Regions from separate parts of the Paucibacter sp. XJ19-41 genome, predicted to be linked through region 1. Evidence: predicted binding sites of a transcription regulator. Region 1 holds the regulator's gene; the other holds the start of a gene.
What was found. The regulator HrcA, encoded in region 1, represses chaperone genes, less so after heat shock. The targets are predictions, from matches to a motif close to TTAGCACTCNNNNNNNNNGAGTGCTAA.
Positions count from the first base shown of each region.

Region 1 (5,903 bases):
AGCGACGCGGGACCAGGCGAAAGCGTGGGTCTGCGGAAGCACATCGGCCACCAGCCAGCCGGTGTTGCTGGGCTTGAGCGGCTCGAACTCGGCCATGATCAGGCACAGGGCCGAGCGCGGCGGTGCCGCCAGCTGCGGCCGCAGCGCACACATGCAGTGGCTGGGAATCAGGCGGCAGCGCGCACAGCGCTCCTTGCGGGGCGTGCCGCGATCGAGATGAGGGCGGGTGCTGCTGTGCGCGAGGCAGGCGGCACGCAGGCGGGAAACGGCATGGGGCATGCCGGGCAGTCTAGGGGCTGCCGGCGCCCCGGCTCAATCGCTCCAGCTGAGCATGGGGCCGAGCCGGCGCTGCGCGATGAAGACCGCCTCGCGCAGCGACAGCGCGGCACCGCCGTTGTGCCAGTCGGCATGGGGCAGGTCGAAGAGCACGTAGTAGCAGTCGGCGACGCGGTCGCGCGCGAGCTCGGGCGGGTCGTCGTCATCGCCGCTGCCCATGAGCAGGTGGTGGTGCACGATGCGGACATGGCAGGCGCTGACCCCGCCATGAAACCACAGGCCCTGCTTGACGCAGGGCAGGCGCTCGAGATCCTTGTTGTCCAGGTCTTCGGCCTCCATTGGGGGTCGCTGTGCGACTCAGGGGCTGAACAGTTCTGATGAAGGACCTGCAAGCAGGTAGGGGCGCGGCCGGTTCTTGATCCTCGCCCTGCCCGTCTTATTCAGGCCCGCCGTGCAGCGTATCAAGGCTTGCATGACCCTGTCGACCTATGTCGCCGACTTGCCGGCGCGCGAACAGGGAGTGTCGGCCGACTGGATGCTGGCGCCCCGGCGACACCCCTGTTCAGGCCTTCACTTCGACCACCTGCTCGAAGCCGCCGAAGATCATGCGTTTGCCGTCGAAGGGCATCGGCGGGTTGCCGGGTGTGGAGGGATCCATGCGCGGGTCTTCCATCATCTTCTTCATGCCTGCGTCGCGCGTGGCCTTGTCCGGCCATTCGACCCACGAAAAAGCCACCGTCTCCTCGGCCGTGGCCTGGACTGCGCGGCGGAAGTCGGTGACTTTGCCGTCGGGAACATCGTCGCCCCAGGCTTCGATCACACGGATCGCGCCGAGCTCGATGAATAGCGAATCGAAATGACGCGCGTGCTCTATGAACTGCTGCTTGTTGGCGGTGGGGACCGCGATCACGAAACCATCGATGTATGGCATGTCTTCACTCCTGTTCAGTTGAACGCTCGGCGCGCCCACCTGAGGGGGCGCCTCGCATCCCATCGACGAATGACCGGCATCCATATCGACATAGCACGCCGGCAGGGAGGACAAGCCTATTCGGAAGAATGACAGCCGGGTCAGCCGTCGCGGCGCCCTCAGCGTAGACGCTTCGCCCTTGCAGGTCACGCTCGAGCGTGCCGGACGGCCGTTTCGCTGTGGCGGCTCACTCGACCGCGCGGCAAAGCAAAGCTGAGATGTGATCGGGCTCGGGCTCGGACTCGAGCATTCTGCGCTCAGGAGCCACGCGAATTCCGGCCCGCTGCCCCCTGATCTGGACTGACGCCTGATCGCCCAGCCTGTGTCCATCTTGGAGACGCTGCGCCCTGCCTGGGCCGCCGCCACGGCGGCAAGGAAAGGCGAAAAGGGTAAACCGCCTCAAGCGGAACCCGACTGGGTACCCTTCTTTCACCGCAAAGCCTGAATTTGGCCGCAAGAATCTTCCCATCGCCTCGACCCCTTGTGGCTATCCCCGATGAACAATGGGGCCCAAGGCAACCGAGCACCCAGAAGATTCCCCGGCACATATTCGATAAAACATGACCCATTGACACGAATGATTTGACTCATAAAATGATCGAATATCATCCACAGGAGTCATTAGTTATGAGCTCTGACGCAGCAAAGGAATTCGGCGCCATCCAGGCCATCCACGGCGCGCTTGCGCCGCTCGACGAAGAAGCCCAGATGCGCGTCCTGACGTACATCGCAAGCCTGCTCGGGATCAACCCGAAGTTCGCTGGCGGTCGCGCCGCACCCCATGCCGCGTCCCCTGCGGCGGACACCGCCCCTACGGCCGGCAACGAGCCCGAGTCAGGTGGTGCGGATGCGACGCCGAAGAGCCCAGCGACTTACGGCACGTTCGCGGAGCTCTACGCCGCAGCCAATCCCAAGACCAATGCAGAGAAAGCGCTGGTGGTTGGCTACTGGCTGCAAGTCTGTGAGGCGGCCGAGAGCTTCAACGCAGCCCAGGCCAACAAAGAGTTGACGCACCTCGGACACAAGCTCGCGAACATCACCGACGCGATTGACCAGATGAAGAACCAGAAGCCGATGCTCATGCTGCAACTCAAGAAGAGCGGCAGCAGCCAGCAAGCGCGCAAGCTCTACAAGGTCAGCCACGAAGGCATCAAGCGCGTGGAGGCAATGATCCGTGGATGAGGCCCGCCTCGCAGATGCGCTGAAGGGCCTGCTCGGCCCTACTCTGTCTGCCGATTTGGCTGCCGATCTAGTGAAGATTCGACGCGACTGTGCGACTCGAACACTTGAGCGCGCCGGCCCCGGGAAGTTCGTGGAGACATTCGTTCAGTGCCTTCAGTTCATCGACACCGGGACATTCGAGGCAAAGCCGAGTGTCGATGACTACCTTGGCAAGAAGGTCGAGAACACCGCGTTGCACGAAGGGCTCCGTATCTGCGCGGCTCGCGTTGCGCGCTCGATGTACACCTTCCGCAACAAGCGAAACATCGCACACAAGAACGACGTTGATACGAACAGCCACGACTTGGCCTATGCCCACCAAGGTGCGGCCTGGATAACGGCCGAACTGCTTCGCCATGCCACGGGCATCTCAATGCAGGCAGCCGGGGCGTTGATCGCGCTGGTGCAGGCTCCCGTCGGCACGCTTGTCGAGGAGATCGCCGGCACGCGGCTCATTCACGCCGATGTTCCGGTGAAGGCTGAAATCCTGATCCTTTTGCATAGCCACTATCCGGACGTGACGCCTGTGGACTCGGTGCTTAAGAGCCTGAGCCGCCGCAGCCCCGGTACGGTCCGCAATCGCCTGCGTGACCTCCATGTCGAGAAGCTCGCTCATGGAGATGCCAAGGCGGGATACCGACTGACACAAGCCGGTCACGCGGCAGCGGTGGCGGAAATCAAGGCGCTGACCCTCTAGCAGCGAACCCCGCCGAACCCCATCCGGGGTCCGATTCGGGGTCCAATCAGAACTGGACCAACGCGCCAACCTGCACGCAAGCCCTTGTCCTGATTGATTTATTTTTGGTAGGCCGTGCAGGACTTGAACCTGCGACCAAAGGATTATGAGTCCTCTGCTCTAACCAACTGAGCTAACGGCCCCCTGGGGGAATACCGGCCTTGCACCGGAAACCGCGCATTGTATAGGCGCGGTCGCGACCTCTGCCCGATGCGCTGCGCGGCCTGTTCGTCTACTTCTGCGACAGCGCGTTCGTCACCATCCGCGAGGTGATGTCGACGATCTGGATCATGCGGTCGTACGCCATACGGGTCGGGCCGATCACGCCGAGGGTGCCGACCACCTGGCCGTCGACCTCGTAGGGGGCGGAGACGATGGACAGCTCCTCGAAGGGCACGACTTGGCTCTCGCCGCCGATATAGATGCGCACACCCTCGGCGCGGCTGGAGACATCGAGCAGGCGCATCAGCTGGGTCTTCTGCTCGAAAACATCGAACAGGCGGCGCAAGCTGCCCATATCGTTGCTGAAGTCCTGCATCGTCAGCAGATTGCGTTCGCCGGAGATCACGACGCGCTCTTCCTCGTGCTCCAGCGCCTCGGTGCCGACCTGCACGGCCGCGCTCATCAGCCGGCCGATCTCGCCGCGCAGCGCATCGACCTCGCTCTTGATGCGCTCGCGCACCGCCTCCAGGCTCAGGCCGGCATAGTGGGCATTGAGCCGGTTGCTGGCCTCGGCGAGCTCGGGCTGGGTCAGGTCTTGCGCGGTGAAGATCACGCGGTTCTGCACATCGCCGTCGGGCGAGACCATGATGACCAGCACCCGGCGTTCGCCCAGGCGCAGGAACTCGATGTGATGGAACACGCTGGGCTTGCGCGGCGCGGTGACGACGCCGACAAAGCTGGACAGATTGGACAGCAGCTGGGCCGCGCTGGCGATCACGCGCTGCGGCTGGTCGGGCTGCAGCTGCGAGCTTTCGATGGGCCGCAGGTCGGCGCCGACGATGGAGGCGGGCTGGGCCGTCAGCATGGTGTCGACGAACAGCCGGTAGCCACGCGCGGTCGGGATGCGGCCGGCGCTGGTGTGCGGGCTGGCGATCAGACCCAGCTCCTCCAGGTCGGCCATCACATTGCGTATCGTCGCCGGGCTCAGCTCCAGGCCCGAGGCCTTGGACAGCGTGCGCGAACCCACGGGCTGGCCGTCCGCGATATAGCGTTCGACCAGGGTTTTCAGCAGTGATTTGGAGCGCTCGTCGAGCATGGTTTTCATTGTACGGACTACCGCGCCCGAGTCAGCGTGTGTTCACATCGCTGTGGTGTAATTCTGCGCATGGCCAAGCGTTTTCAACATGTCGCGATCGTGGGCAAGCATCAGGCCCGGGGTATACGCCCGGTACTCGAGGAAATTGCCGACTTCGTGACCGGCCTGGGGCTGGATGTCTCGCTGGAGCGCGACACCGCGCTGAATACCGGCATTACCGACTTCGAAGCCCTGTCCAACGAGGAGATGGGCGCGCGCTGCGACCTGGCCATCGTCGTCGGCGGCGACGGCACGATGCTGGGCTTTGCCCGCGAGATGGCCCGCTACGGCACGCCGCTGGTGGGCATCAACCAGGGCCGGCTGGGCTTCATCACCGACATCTCGGTCGAGAAATTCCGCGAGGCGCTGGCGCCGATACTGGCCGGCGACTTCGAGATGGAGCAGCGCGCAATGCTGGAAGGCGCGGTCTGGCGCGACGGCGAGGTGATCTTCTCGGGCCTGGCGCTCAACGATGTGGTGGTCAGCCGGGGCGCGACGGCCAGCATGGTGGAGATCAAGGTCGATGTGGGCGACGAGTTCGTTGCCAATATGCGGGCCGACGGCGTGATCGTCGCCTCGCCCACCGGCTCGACCGCCTACTCGCTGTCCTCGGGCGGGCCCATCCTGCACCCCAGCATCGCCGGCTGGGTCTTGGTGCCGATTGCCTCGCATGCCTTGTCCAACCGCCCCATCGTGCTGCCCGATACCGGCGAGGTCAGGCTGGAGATCGTGGCCGGCCGCGATGCCAGCGTCAATTTCGATATGCAAAGCCTGGCCAGCCTGCTGCACGGCGACCGCATCACGGTGCGGCGCTCGGCCCACAAGGTCTGCTTTCTGCATCCGCAGGGCTGGAGTTATTACGCGACCTTGCGCCGCAAGCTGCGCTGGTACGAGGGAGTGTCCTGATGCTGCGCCGACTGAGCCTGCGCGATTTCGTCATCGTGCCGGAGCTGGAGCTCGACTTCGCCGGCGGCTTCGCCGTGCTCACCGGCGAAACCGGCGCCGGCAAGTCCATCCTGGTCGATGCCTTGCAGCTGGCGCTGGGCAGCCGTGGTGACGCCGGCGTGGTGCGCGAAGGCGCGGCGCGGGCCGAGATCAGCGCCGAATTCGACTGCCCGGCCCGTCTGAACAGCTGGCTGGACGAGGCCGGCTTCGACAAGGGCGACAGCCTGCTGCTGCGCCGCGTCATCGATGCCCAGGGCAAGAGCCGCGCCTGGATCAATGGCAGCGCGGCCACCGTGGCCCAGCTGCGCGAGACGGCCGACAGCCTGCTCGACATCCATGGCCAGCATGCCTGGCAAGGCCTGACCCGCCCGGCCTCGGTGCGCGCGCTGCTGGACGCTTTCGCCGGCCTCGACAGCGCGCCGCTGGGCCAGGCCTATGCGCAATGGAAGCTGCTCAGC
Region 1 covers NZ_JAQOWX010000144.1:2,913-8,815, forward strand. Annotated here, with positions in the region: gene PO768_RS25140 (tRNA-uridine aminocarboxypropyltransferase) at 1-279, opposite strand, end outside; gene PO768_RS25145 (hypothetical protein) at 313-615, opposite strand; gene PO768_RS25150 (DUF1428 domain-containing protein) at 839-1,207, opposite strand; gene PO768_RS25155 (hypothetical protein) at 1,874-2,428, shown strand; gene PO768_RS25160 (hypothetical protein) at 2,421-3,164, shown strand; tRNA gene PO768_RS25165 (tRNA-Ile) at 3,270-3,346, opposite strand; gene hrcA (heat-inducible transcriptional repressor HrcA) at 3,436-4,461, opposite strand; gene PO768_RS25175 (NAD kinase) at 4,531-5,406, shown strand; gene recN (DNA repair protein RecN) at 5,406-5,903, shown strand, end outside.

Region 2 (5,903 bases), on a different contig from region 1:
ACCGTGACGATGAAGCTGTTCCCGGCGATCGTGACCCTGCATCTGCTGGGCGGCATGGGCTTGCTGATGCTGCTGGCCTGGCAGGCCCAGGGCTATCAGCACAAGCCGCTGCTGCTGAGCGCCGGCCTGCGGCGCGCGGCCTGGCTGCTGCTGGCACTGTCCATCGCCCAGGTGGCGCTGGGCGGCTGGGTCAGCACCAATTACGCGGTGCTGGCTTGCGACGCCTTCCCACAATGCCATGCCGGCCAGTGGTGGCCGGCGATGGACTTCGGGCAGGGCTTCACGCTGTGGCGCGAGCTCGGTGTCGGGGCTGATGGCGCCTGGCTGCCCTTTGCTGCCCTGACTGCCATCCACATGGTTCATCGCATTGGTGCGCTGATCGTCTTCGTGGTGCTGGGCCTGCTGGCCTGGCGCTTGTGGCATGGTGGTTCCGCCGATGCACGCCGCTGGTCGCGCCGCCTGCTCCTGGTTGCCGTCTGGCAGCTGATCAGCGGGCTGTCGAATGTGGTGCTGGACTGGCCCATCGTCGCGGCCCTGGCCCATACCGGCGGCGCGGCCGCCTTGTTGACACTGCTGAGTTTTATGCTGGCACGCCTGTCTCAGGCGGCCCGACCCTCGCCATGACCCAAGCCTCCTCTACCGCGCTGCCGGCCTCGCGCTTCCAGCAGTTCTATCAGCTGACCAAGCCCCGCGTCGTGCAGCTGATCGTGTTCTGCGCCGTCATCGGCATGGCCCTGGCCGTGCCCGGCATGCCCAGCAGCGCCCAATGGGGCGTGATGCTGGCGGCCACCGCCGGCATCTGGCTGGTGGCCGGCGCGGCGGCCGCCTTCAACTGCCTGATCGAGGAGCAGATCGACGCCAAGATGAAGCGCACCGCCTGGCGCGCCACCGCCAAGGGACAGCTGAGCCGGGCGCAGACGCTGACGTTCTCGGCCGTGCTGTGCGCGCTGGGCTCGGCCATCCTGTGGTTCTGGGTCAACCCGCTGACGATGTGGCTGACCTTCGCGACCTTTGTCGGCTACGCGGTGATCTACACGGTGATCCTGAAGCCGGCGACGCCGCAGAACATTGTGATCGGCGGCGCCTCGGGCGCGATGCCGCCGGTGCTGGGCTGGGCGGCGCTGCGCGGCGAGGTCGGTCCCGAGGCGCTGATGCTGTGCCTGATCATCTTTCTGTGGACCCCGCCGCATTTCTGGGCCTTGGCCCTGTACCGCGCCGAGGACTATGCGAAAGCCGGCCTGCCGATGCTGCCGGTCACCCATGGCGCCGACTACACCAAGCTGCAGGTGGTGCTCTACACCTGGATCCTGCTGGCCGCGACCCTGCTGCCCTTTCTGACCGGCATGAGCGGCTGGATCTATCTGGTGGCGGCCGTCGTGCTGGGCCTGGGATTCTGTGGCTATGCTTGGAAACTCTGGCGCCACTACTCGGACGAGCTGGCGCGTGCCACCTTCCGCTTCTCGATCTGGCATTTGTCGCTGCTGTTCGCAGCGCTCCTGCTGGACCATTACCTGATGCCCCTGCTGTCATGAACAAACGCCACCTCCTGCTCGGTCTCGCCGCCGTCTCCTCATCCCTGCTGCTGGCCGGCTGCGACCAGCTCGGCTTCGGCAACACCGCCAAGCCGGCCTTCAAGGGCGTGGACCTGACCGGTGCCGAATATGCCCGCCAGCTCAATCTGAGCGACCAGGACGGCCAGCCCCGCACGCTGGGCGATTTCAAGGGCAAGGTGCTGGTGGTGTTCTTCGGCTTCACGCAGTGCCCCGATGTCTGCCCGACCACGATGGCCGAGCTGGCCCAGGTCAAGAAGGCGCTGGGCCCGGACGGCGACCGGGTGCAGGGCATCTTTGTCACGGTCGATCCGGAGCGCGATACCGCAGCGCTGCTGAAAGCCTATCTTGCCAGCTTCGACCCGAGCTTTGTCGCGCTGCGTGGCAGCGAGGAGCAGACCAAGGCGGTGGCCAAGGAATTCAAGATCTATTTCGCCAAGGTACCCGGCAAGACCGAAGGCTCCTACACGATGGACCACACCGCAGCGAGCTTTCTGTTCGATGCTCAGGGCCGGGTGCGGGTGTTCTCGCGCTATGGTTCCGGTGCCCAGGCGCTGACCGATGACCTGAAGCTGCTGCTGGCCGAGAAGGCCTGAATGAAGAAAGCCCCTGCGAGCAGGGGCCTTTTGATAGGGCGGTTAAGTCGCTTATGCGGGCTCGGCCAGCGCCTTGCGCATCTTCTTCATCGCCGCCACCTCAATCTGGCGGATGCGCTCGGCCGACACGCCGTACTCGGCCGCCAGCTCGTGCAGGGTCATGCCGCCCGAGCTGTCGTCGTTGACCTTGAGCCAGCGCTCCTCGACGATGCGGCGGCTGCGGTCATCTAGCACTGCCAGCGCGCGGCTGATGCCATTGCCTGCCAGGTCGTCGCGCGCCTGGGCTTCCAGCACCCGGGTCGGCTCCTGGCTGTCGTCGGCCAGATAGGCGATCGGCGCAAAGCTCTCACCGTCGTCGTCGGTCTGCGGCTCCAGGGCCACATCGCCGCCCGACAGGCGCGTCTCCATCTCCAGCACTTCCTCGCGCTTGACGTTGAGCTCGCGCGCAACATGCTCAAGCTCAGCCTCGGTCAGCGTATTGCGGTGCGTCTGGCCCTCGGCCGCGTCTTCCTTCAGGCTGTGCTTCATCGAGCGCAGATTGAAGAACAGCTTGCGCTGGGCCTTGGTCGTCGCGACCTTGACCATGCGCCAATTCTTCAGGATGTACTCGTGGATCTCGGCCTTGATCCAGTGCATGGCATAGCTGACCAGGCGCACGCCCTGCTCGGGGTCGTAGCGCTTGACCGCCTTCATCAGGCCGACATTGCCTTCCTGGATCAGGTCGCCTTGCGGCAGGCCATAGCCGACGTATTGGCGCGAGATCGACACGACCAGACGCAGATGCGACAGCACCAGGCGGCCGGCGGACTCCAGATCGCCGTGCTCGCGCAGGCGACGCGAGAAGGACAGCTCCTCCTCCGGGGTCAGCATCGGCAGGCGGTTCACGGCCGTGATGTAGGCATCCAGATTGCCCAGCGAGGGCAGCAGAGCCCAGGGGTCACGAACAGCCAGTGCGGTAGGTGTGGTCATTGAATGTCCTCAGCCAAACGGAGCCCATGGCTCCAACGGGGCCAATATTAGCACTCCCCACAAAAGAGTGCTAAACCGCTGGGGTCAATGCTGCAGTTCATATTCATGAACAATCCCCGCGTAAGCGGGTACTAACATGTGGAGCTTGGCCTCAGTCGATCAGGCCGAAATCCGGGCTGCCAACCATGCCTTCGATGTCCAGCAGTATCAGCATGCGTTCGGCCACCTTGCCCAGGCCGGTGACGAAGCGGGTATCGATGGCCGAGCCGACCTCGGGAGCGGCCATGATCTCGTCGGCCTTCAGTTCCAGCACATCGGAGACCGAGTCGACGACGATGCCGACCACCCGGTTACAGACATTCAGCACGATCACGACCGTGAAGCTGCTGTACTCGGCCGCCTGACCCAGGCGCAGGCGCAGATCGACGATGGGGACGATCACGCCGCGCAGATTGACCACGCCTTTGACGAAGGCCGGTGCGTTGGCGACCCGGGTCGGGGCCTCGTAGGAGCGGATTTCCTGGACCTTCAGGATGTCGATGCCGTATTCCTCGGCGCTGATGCGAAAGCTCAGGTACTGGCCGCTGGCGCGTGCGGAGCGGGAGTCGGCGGCGAGCAGGGCGGTGGACGGGGCAGGGGCCAGTGCGTTGGAACTCATGAGCGGCGGGACCTTGAATACGGTTGGCGGGAGGTTCTTATTTTGCCTGCGGCCCGATGCCGCCCAGCAACTCGTCCAGCAGATCCAGCAACTCGCGCACCTCGACCGGCTTGGTCAGGTAGTGCTGGGCCCCGGCGGCGCGGGTGCGCTCGATATGGTCGGGCAGGGCATTGGCCGACACCGCCACCACTGGCAGCGCCGCGCATTGCGGCGCGGCGCGCAAGGCCTGCAGCAGGGCCAGGCCGGTGGTGTCGGGCAGTTGCATGTCCAGCAGCAGCAGATCGGGCGGATCGGCCAGCACGGCGGCTAGGCCGCTGCGGCCATCGGCATGAACCTCCAGCCGGATCTGTCGGCGCTGCGCCAGGATGCCGCGCATCACCTCGACATTGGTGGCGTTGTCCTCGATATAGACCACCCGCCGGGGCGCGGCATACGCGGGTTCGGCGACCGGCGCCGCGCTGGCGCCGATCTCCGGGCCGGCCTCGGTCGCGGCCGGCAGGCGCAGCGCGAAGCGCGAGCCCCGGCCCTCGACGCTGCTGACCGTCAGGGCGCCGCCCATCAGCTCGGCCAGACGTTTGCAGATCACCAGGCCGATGCCCGTGCCCTCGGTGCCGCTGTGCTCGCGGCCCAGGCGATTGAAGGGCTGGAACAGCGCGGCCAGCTGGGCCGGGCTGAGCCCCAGGCCGGTGTCGCTGACGCTGAGCTCGACGCTCAGCGCATCGACCCGCTGCGTGCCGATGGTGATGCTGCCGCCCTCGATGTTGTACTTGACGGCATTGCTGAGCAGATTGGTCAGCACCTGGCGGATCCGGGTCGCGTCGCCCAGCGCGTGCAGCGCCTGCGGATCCAGCGCCTTGTGAATGGCAATGCCGCGCTGGCCGGCCGGCTTCTCGATCAGTGCCAGCGCATCGTCGAGCAGCTCGGCCAGGTTCTGGCGCTGCAAATCCAGCTTCATCGAGCCCGACTCGATGCGCGACAGGTCCAGCGTGTCATTGATCATCTCCAGCAGATGCCAGCCGGCCTGCTGGACCTGGGCAGCCCAGCCGCGCTGGCGCTCCGACAGCGGTTGCGTGCGGTCCATCTCCAGCAGCTGGGTGAAGCCCAGCATCGCGTTCAGCGGCGTGCGCAGCTCATGGCTCATGCGTGACAGGAACTCGTTTTTGGCCCGGTTGGCCGCCTCGGCCAACGCGCGGGCATGCTCGAGCTCACGCATCTTCAGCTGGTCGGTGATGTCCTCGACCACGCCGACCAGCCGATAGGGCTCGCCCTTGGCGTCGCGCAGCAGGCTGACCAGCGCGCGGCCATGGACGATGCGGCCGTCCTTGGCCAGATAGCGCTTCTCGCGCCGGTACATGCCGATCTTGCCGGCCAGCAGCAGGCGGGCCAGGCGCACGTCTTCGCTGCGGTCGTCCGGATGGGTGATGGCCAGGCTGCGCCGGCTGAGCAGCTCCTCGGCCGTATAGCCCAGCATGCGGCAGATGTGCGGGTTGGCTTCCTGCGGCATGCCGTCGAGGTCGGCAAAGATGATGCCGATCGGCACGTTGTCGAAGATATTGCGGAAGCGCCGTTCGCTCTCGATCAGCGCGCGCGAGGCACGTTCGCGCTCGCCGACCTCATGCTGCAGCTCGGCCGTGCGCTCCTGCACCAGGTCGGCAATGCGGCGCGCCCGGCCGGTCACGGTCAGCAGCAACGCTCCCAGCAGGGCGGTGCACAGCAGGCCCACCATCGCGAAGGCCCAGCTGCTGCGGCCGGACTCGCGCGGCCCGCCCTGCGGCGCGTAGATCACGATGTCCCAGTTGCGGCCGGCGAAGCTGACCGGACGCAGCGTGTGCAGCGCCGCGCCGGGCAGGGTTTCGCAGCCGGCCGGGCCGGCCAGGCGCCGGTGCGGGGCGGCCGGATCGGTGTCGACCAGGCAGATCCGCAGATGGGCCGGCATCGTGGTCGAGACGGTCTGCACCAGCAGATCGGGTCGGATGGTGGCGAACACCACGCCGCGGTGTGTCAGCCGGCGCAGCGCCTCGGTGCTGGGCTGGCCCCAGTACAGAGACTGGTAGACCACCACCCCGATCGAGACGCCGCTGTCCTGCGAGAGCTGAAAGCCGGCGGTGGCCGAGGGCAGGGCGGTGCGCT
Region 2 covers NZ_JAQOWX010000018.1:23,103-29,005, reverse strand. Annotated here, with positions in the region: gene PO768_RS06900 (COX15/CtaA family protein) at 1-624, shown strand, start outside; gene cyoE (heme o synthase) at 621-1,532, shown strand; gene PO768_RS06890 (SCO family protein) at 1,529-2,146, shown strand; gene rpoH (RNA polymerase sigma factor RpoH) at 2,198-3,115, opposite strand; gene PO768_RS06880 (chemotaxis protein CheW) at 3,267-3,773, opposite strand; gene PO768_RS06875 (CHASE domain-containing protein) at 3,811-5,903, opposite strand, start outside.
Region 2: rpoH (RNA polymerase sigma factor RpoH) is a predicted target of HrcA. The motif match lies at 3,163-3,189, and genes of this name have one in related genera.